One region of the Caballeronia grimmiae genome, then DNA from elsewhere that is predicted to be linked to it. Evidence: riboswitches for the same ligand, from Rfam matches in the RefSeq annotation. Region 1 holds a riboswitch; the other holds the start of a gene.
What was found. A riboswitch is a leader RNA that binds a small molecule or an ion and turns the genes downstream of it on or off. The one in region 1 is predicted to bind cobalamin.
Positions count from the first base shown of each region.

Region 2: it holds a riboswitch for cobalamin, as region 1 does, so the genes downstream of both, LDZ21_RS10600 (TonB-dependent receptor plug domain-containing protein) here and LDZ21_RS15920 (CbtB domain-containing protein) in region 1, are expected to answer to the same signal.

Region 1 covers NZ_CP084272.1:500,888-504,288, forward strand. Annotated here, with positions in the region: gene hmuQ (heme-degrading protein HmuQ) at 1-234, opposite strand, end outside; gene LDZ21_RS15910 (DUF1428 domain-containing protein) at 272-643, opposite strand; gene LDZ21_RS15915 (histidine phosphatase family protein) at 671-1,216, opposite strand; cobalamin riboswitch at 1,306-1,427, shown strand; gene LDZ21_RS15920 (CbtB domain-containing protein) at 1,458-1,694, shown strand; gene LDZ21_RS15925 (CbtA family protein) at 1,704-2,468, shown strand; gene LDZ21_RS15930 (DUF1289 domain-containing protein) at 2,465-2,701, opposite strand; gene LDZ21_RS15935 (cobyrinic acid a,c-diamide synthase CobB) at 2,698-3,401, opposite strand, start outside.
Region 2 covers NZ_CP084271.1:2,204,680-2,208,080, reverse strand. Annotated here, with positions in the region: RNA gene ssrS (6S RNA) at 1-180, opposite strand, end outside; gene LDZ21_RS10610 (cell division protein ZapA) at 298-612, opposite strand; gene LDZ21_RS10605 (hypothetical protein) at 609-998, opposite strand; cobalamin riboswitch at 1,193-1,493, shown strand; gene LDZ21_RS10600 (TonB-dependent receptor plug domain-containing protein) at 1,579-3,401, shown strand, end outside.

The DNA of each region.
Region 1 (3,401 bases):
GCGATGAGCGGCGCGAAACGCGTCCGAGCGCGTCCAGTCTTCAAATGCGGCACGATTCGCCCAGATTGTATGGCTCGAATAAAGCACGTGGTCGTCCTTAATCGGGCCTTTCAACAGATGAAACTCGACGAAGCCGGGCACTTCCTTCAGATGAGTATCGCGGCTCGTCCACAGCCGTTCGAAATCCGACTCGGCGCCCGGCACTATCTTGAAGCGATTCATGGCGATGAACATGTCGATGCTTTTCCTTTGTGAATTGCGCTAAGCGCGCTCAGGCGCTGCCGAGTTCGACCAGCGTCTTGAATCCGCCGAAGAACATGCGTTTTCCGTCGAACGGCGGCGGAGCCTTCTCCATCATGGCCTTCAGCCGAGGGTCGTTCATGACTTTCTCGTTCACTGCGTCGCGTTGCTCTCGCGAATCGTAAAGTATCCACGAGAACGCAACTGTCTCGCCTTCCTTTAGCTGAACGCTCTGCGGAAACGAAGTGAGTTCGCCCGGTTTGACGTCATCGGCGATGGCTTCGACGAACTGCAGCGCGCCGTGTTCGAGCCATATTCTGCCGGCTTCCTCGGCCATGGCCCGGTATGCATCTATCTTGTCGATTGGCACGGGTACGACGAAACCATCAACGTAGTGCGCCATGTGAGTCTCCTTGAGTGTGCGGCAGCGTCATGCGCTGTCGATGCTTTTGAGCCTTGCGCTGGCATCGAAGTTTCGTACGGACCATAAACGACGCGCTTCATCATATTCAAGCTGTATCGACGACAAGGGCGCGAAATCCATTCTCAACGACGACGCCAGTGCTTCGCCGCGCACATGCGCGAGCGCCGCTTTGACGACGATCGCATGCGTGACCACGATGCAGCATTCATGCAACGCATCGGTCCCGATACGCGTCAGCGCCCCGGCGACGCGTTCCGCCAGCATGGCGATGCTCTCGCCGCCATGCGGGCGCGCATTCACATCCGATAACCACGCAGCGATGTTTGCCGCTTCCTGCTGCGCAATCTCGCGAAGGGCATGGCCGCGCCAACGGCCATAGTCGATATCGTCGAACGCAGGGTCGATCGTGAAATTACTCGTTAGCCATGAGGCCGTCTCGCGCGCTGCGGCGGCCGGACTGGAAATGACAGGAACGTCGTGAGGAAGATCGAAGCGCGCGAATTCGCCGCGCTCAACGGGTTCGTCACCAGTCGGAAAGCGCGCGGCTCTCATGGCATGCGTAGCGCCGTGGCAAAGCAGAATAACGTTCACTTCAATCAATCGCCTTAGAGCAGCATTGCTTTACTTTGCCGGTAATCGTCATAGAATGGCAAGCTTGCAGTGCGAGGAAGCCGGTGCAAACCCGGCACGGTCGCGCCACTGTAAGCGGGCGTGTCAAATAGATAGCCCGCGAGTCAGACCCCGCTGCAAGCTCTTCGTCTATCGGGACGCGCTTTTCCCAGGAGAACCATCCATGAATGCTTCCAACGCACCGGTCTTTTCCGCTGCTCCTTCTTTGCCGACAATCGACGCACCTGTCCCCATTCCGGTGCGCGAAGTCCTGCCTTGGGCCGTGTTTATCGGCCTCATTCTGCTAATCGCCATTTACTTCGTCGGCGCAGAGCAGGGCGCAACGTCGATTCTGTCGGGCACCTACGTCCACGAGTTCGTTCACGATGGCCGGCATTTGCTCGGCTTTCCGTGCCACTGAGGACGGGCCGTGATTCGCAGTCTGTTGATACGCGGCATGATCGCGGGACTCGTCGCGGGCCTGCTCGGCTTCGCGTTCGCAAAGACGGTGGGTGAAGCATCGGTCGAGCGCGCCATCGCTTTCGAAGCGCAGCACGAACATGCGCATGCAGGGCATGAAGGGGCGGCGCATTCACACGAACACGAAGGCGGCGAAGACATCGTTAGCCGCGATACTCAGGCGGGCTTAGGCTTGCTCACAGGCATCGCGGTATTCGGCACGGCGCTCGGCGGCATTTTCTCGCTTGTCTTTGCCCTCGCTTACGGGCGGCTCGGCGCTTTGCACGCGCGTGGCGTAGCGGCATTGCTCGCGATGTTCGGCTTCGTCAGCGTGACCGTTGCGCCGTTTCTCGTGTATCCGCCGAATCCGCCCGCCGTCGGCAATCCTGAGACCATCGGCGTGCGCACTGCATTGTTCTTCGGCATCGTTGCGATTTCCATTGCGACGGCGGCTTTTTCCGTGTGGTTTCAAAGGCGCTTGCATGGCACTCAGGGCAACTGGAATGCGACGATCATCGCGGGCGCTGCGTATATGGCGTTGATGGTGCTTGCGCAATTCATCCTGCCGCGCGTCGATGAAGTGCCCGCTGGTTTCTCCGGATCGTTGCTCTGGAATTTCCGCGTGGCCGCCATCGGCATTCAGGCGATCATCTGGACGACGCTCGGACTTGTCTTCGGCGCACTCGCCGCCCGCGAACTGGAACGTCCCGCGCGGCGAAGCATGGCGACGGTCTAAGCGATCTTCACGCCCGACACCGATGCTTGCCTGCCGGGCAATTCCTCGAGAAGGGCGAGCTTTGCGGCATCGTCCATCGATCTGAAGGCTTTGATTTCCGCTCGGCTTCTGAAGCATCCCGCGCACAGTTCGTGTGCGGGATCGATCCTGCATACGCCGGTGCAAGGCGAACCAATGGGTTCTTGCGCTTTCGCGCGTTCGATCGTGAAGGCGAGGTCCAATGTCATCGTCATAGTGATTCGCCGCGAAACAGCGCGGCGGCTGCCGCCGGGTTCGACGGCCAATAAGCGTGCATATACGTTGCCGTGATGCGGCTCTGGCGATAAAGCGCTTCGCCTGCCGCGCCCGTCGTTGCATGCGTCGCGGTGAGTTGCGGCTGCATCGGCGTATCGAGTGTCGAGTAGTGAAAGGTGTGGCCGGTGAGCACGCCATGTGCAGTGTCGAGACGCTGCATCGCGAGGCGTGCGAGACGCCGCTGCATGGTCGCATTGCCGGGCAACACACCAAGCATCGCGTGCCGGTTGCCTTCGATATCCGTCAGCGTGTCGAGCAGATAAAGCATGCCGCCGCATTCCGCGACGACCACGCGCTCACGCGCAACGTGCTCCCTGATCGACGCTCGCGTGCATGCATTCGATGCGAGCGTGGCCGCATGCAGTTCGGGATAGCCGCCGGGAAGATAGAGCGCATCGGTATCGGCGGGCAGCGGTTCGTCGGCGAGCGGAGAGAACGTCGTGACGGTCGCGCCCATCGCAATCAGCAAGTCGATGTTCGCCGGATAGATGAAAGAAAACGCGGTATCGCGCGCGATGGCGATTCGCATCCCATCGGGCACGCGCGGCGGTGCATCGAGCGTCGCATCTTCGAACTCGACATACGGCGGCAGGTCGCCAAGCGAGGTGGTAGCGATGGCATCGGCGGCGCGATCGAGGC
Region 2 (3,401 bases), on a different replicon from region 1:
GGTCCCCGCCTCAGCCGCTAGGCCGGCATCCTGAACCTGGGTTCAAGATTGGTCGCGGTAAGCAACACTTCGGGTACATCAGACTAGTGACGCGCGCGCCCGTGTTACAAGGTTCCGCAACCGTGCCAATGTGACATTGGTTCAAGGAATATATGACCTTGGCGCACCAGGCAGGGAAACCTCACTCTACACCAATCATTTGCCTTGTGCAGCCCCTGCGCCGTGATCGCGCAGTATCTTTTTTTGATTGACACCGCGAGGCTGATTAGATCAGCGCATCATGCAAACGGCTTGCACTCACTGCACTTCATATTGTGCGATGACCGCGCCGAGCTGCTGGTTCATCGAATGCACCGTGCGGCGAATTTCTTCGGCGGGGAAGGCTTCGCCATGACGCACGCTTTCCTGCAGCCGAAGCAATTCGGACGCCAGCGACAGCGCGGCCATCACCGCGATGCGATCCGTGCCGCGCACGCTGCTGGCATTGCGGATCTTGTTCATTTCGGCGTCGACGCGGGCGACTGCTTCGCGCAATGCGGCTTCCGTTTCCGGCGAGCACGCGAGGCGATACGGCTGCCCGAGGATGGATACTTCGATCTGCGTGGTCGTCATGCCTTCTCTCCGTGATGATGTTCGCCGTGCATCTCTTCAGCATGCGCATGTTCGGGCTGCGCGTCGCGCGATGCCTGCGATTCGGCGTTGAGAAGGTCGAGCTGATTGTCGCTTTCGGCGTGATGCGTTTTGCCGCGCGGCAGCTTCTCGAGGATTGCGTTGAGGCGCACCTGTGCGTCGTCGATCTTCGCGGAAAGCGAGTCGCGCTCGGCTTGCAATGCGTCGCGCTCGCTTCGCACCTGCACGAGCTCGGCCTGAACGCCCGCGTAGTCGGCGCGCAATTGTTCGATTTGCGCTTCGAGCGCGAGACGCGCCTGATGGTGGCGCTCGCTGATCTGGATCAGCCGGCCGATGTTTCCTGACAGTGATTCGAGTTCGTTGAGCATGTGCTGCGTCCTCTAAAGACCTGGCATTTTAGCGCGGTTCAAAGCAGCTTCCGATAATTGTCTCGTTTCGAGACGTAACAACCCCGGAACATGCGCGCATCGCGATGCATTTGTGTGTGGAAAGAGCGAGCGTGCGTGTTCATTGCAGGGTGCCGGGCACGGCGCGCGTTCTTGACGGCCCCGATGCCCGCTCCTACACTTGCCGCACTTTTGGTGCTCGCGTCCGCTTCTCTCGCGGATGCAGTCAAACGGGAAACAGGGAGCGAAGTCCACGGCGCATGACCGGGACGCGCCAACCTGTGCTGCCCCCGCAACGGTAAGCGACCGCAACGCAAGTTGCAAGTCGTCCCTCGCGCGTTTCTCGCGTCGCATCGCATGGTTCGTCGGCATGCGGCACGCCCTGCAAGAAACGTGTCGACGCCACTGCGCGCCATGCGCGGGAAGGCGGGACGAAGCGTCGCCAGCCCGGATACCGGCCAATCGTCCAGCGCGTCCATGTCATCGGCATAGTGGCGCGCGCGTCGCGCACAGACCTCGCGGGGAGCGGGGCACGCGCCAGCCCCGAACTGGATTTTCAAGCATGGTTTCATCTCCGTCCGGCATGAAGCGTCGCGCCGTTTGCGTGGCATCGTGCGCGGCGTTCAGCGCGCTGCCCGTGCAATCCGCTCATGCCGATACCGCCGCGCAAACGCTCGCGCCGGTCGTCGTTACGGCGACGCGCACCGCGCAGCCGCTCGCCGATTCGCTCCCGCAAACGTCGCTCTTCGACGAGCAGGACATCGCCGACACCAACGCTCGCGACGTGCTCGGCCTGATCGCGCTCGCGCCCGGCGTACAGGTCACACGAAACGGCGGGCCGGGCGCGAACTCGGGCGTGTACATACGCGGCGCGGCGTCGTCGCAATCGCTCGTGCTGATCGATGGCGTGCGTGTCGAGTCGGTATCGCTCGGCGCGGCGCAGCTGTCGCAAATGATGCTCGATGAGACCGGCCGCGTCGAAGTGGTGAACGGCAATGTATCGGCGTTGTATGGATCGAATGCGATCGGCGGCGTCGTGCAAATCTTCACGAAAGAGGGCGATGCCCACCCGCCGCGCTTTCACTTCGAAGCCGAGTACGGCAGCTATCGCACGCAGCGTCAGTCGGCGGGCGTCGACGGCGCGCTCGATGCCGAGGGCCGCACTACCTTCAGCCTGAACGTGTCCCGCGAAAAGACCGACGGCTTCTCGTCGATCGATCCGGCGCTCGCGCCCGGTGCGAATCCGAACGCGAACGGTTATCTGAACGAAAGCGTCGCCGCGACGCTGCGCCACAAGTTCACCGACAAGTGGGATGCGGGCGTGCGCTTCCTGCAATCGAACGGCGTCGACAGCTTCGACGATGCATACGGCACCCCGGCCGACATCAACAAGACGCACGACCGCGTGCGTTCGGCTTCAGTGTTCGCGAACGGCAGGCTCACCGACCGCTGGACCACGCACTTCACCATCGCGCAGGGACAGGACCGCGCGAACATCGAGCAGAACGGCGTGTATACGAGCCGATTCAACTCGGAGAATCATCAGTACCTCTGGCAAAACGACTTCAGGCTCACCGATGCCCACAAGCTGCTGTTCGGCTATGAGCATCTCGATCAGTCGCTCGATTCGGATCAACTGAGCGCGCCCGATCGTCACGTCAATTCGGTGTTCGCGGGCTACGTGGGGCGCTTCGGTCGGAGCGAAGTGCAGGCGAACGTGCGACACGACCAGTACTCCGATTTCGGCGGCGCGAACAGCTACTATCTCGGCTACGCGTACAAGTTCGACGCTCACTGGCGCGCGAGCGCGAGCTATGCGGCGTCGTTCCGCGCACCGAGCTTCGACGACCTCTACTATCCGTTCAGCGGCAATGCGTCGATTCAGCCTGAGCGCAGCCATTCGGTCGAGGCCGCGTTGCAATATGCATCGGACGCAGTGGGCGTGGTGCGCGTGACGGCGTTTCAGACGCGCTATTCGAATCTGATCGACTACGTATCGGACGGCAGCGGCTTCTATATCGCGCAGAACGTGGGACGCGCGAAGGTGCAGGGCGTCGAGGGATCGTGGGCGGGGCATGTGGGCGCCACCGATATCCGCGCGGGCGTCACGTTCCAGAATCCCGTCGACGAGACGAATCACGAAGAACTGACGAGGCGTGCGCGGCGCTTTGCATCGCTGTCGGCGCATCGTTCGATCGGACGATGGCGCGTGGGTGGCGAGTGGATTGTGAGCGGCGCGCGCAGCGATTACGATTCGACGCTCGCGGGCTACGGCGTCGTGAACCTGTCCGCGCGCTATGACATTACGAAGTCGTGGTACGTGAGCGCGCGCATCGACAATCTGTTCGACCGGGACTATGAACTCGCTTATTCGTACAACACGCC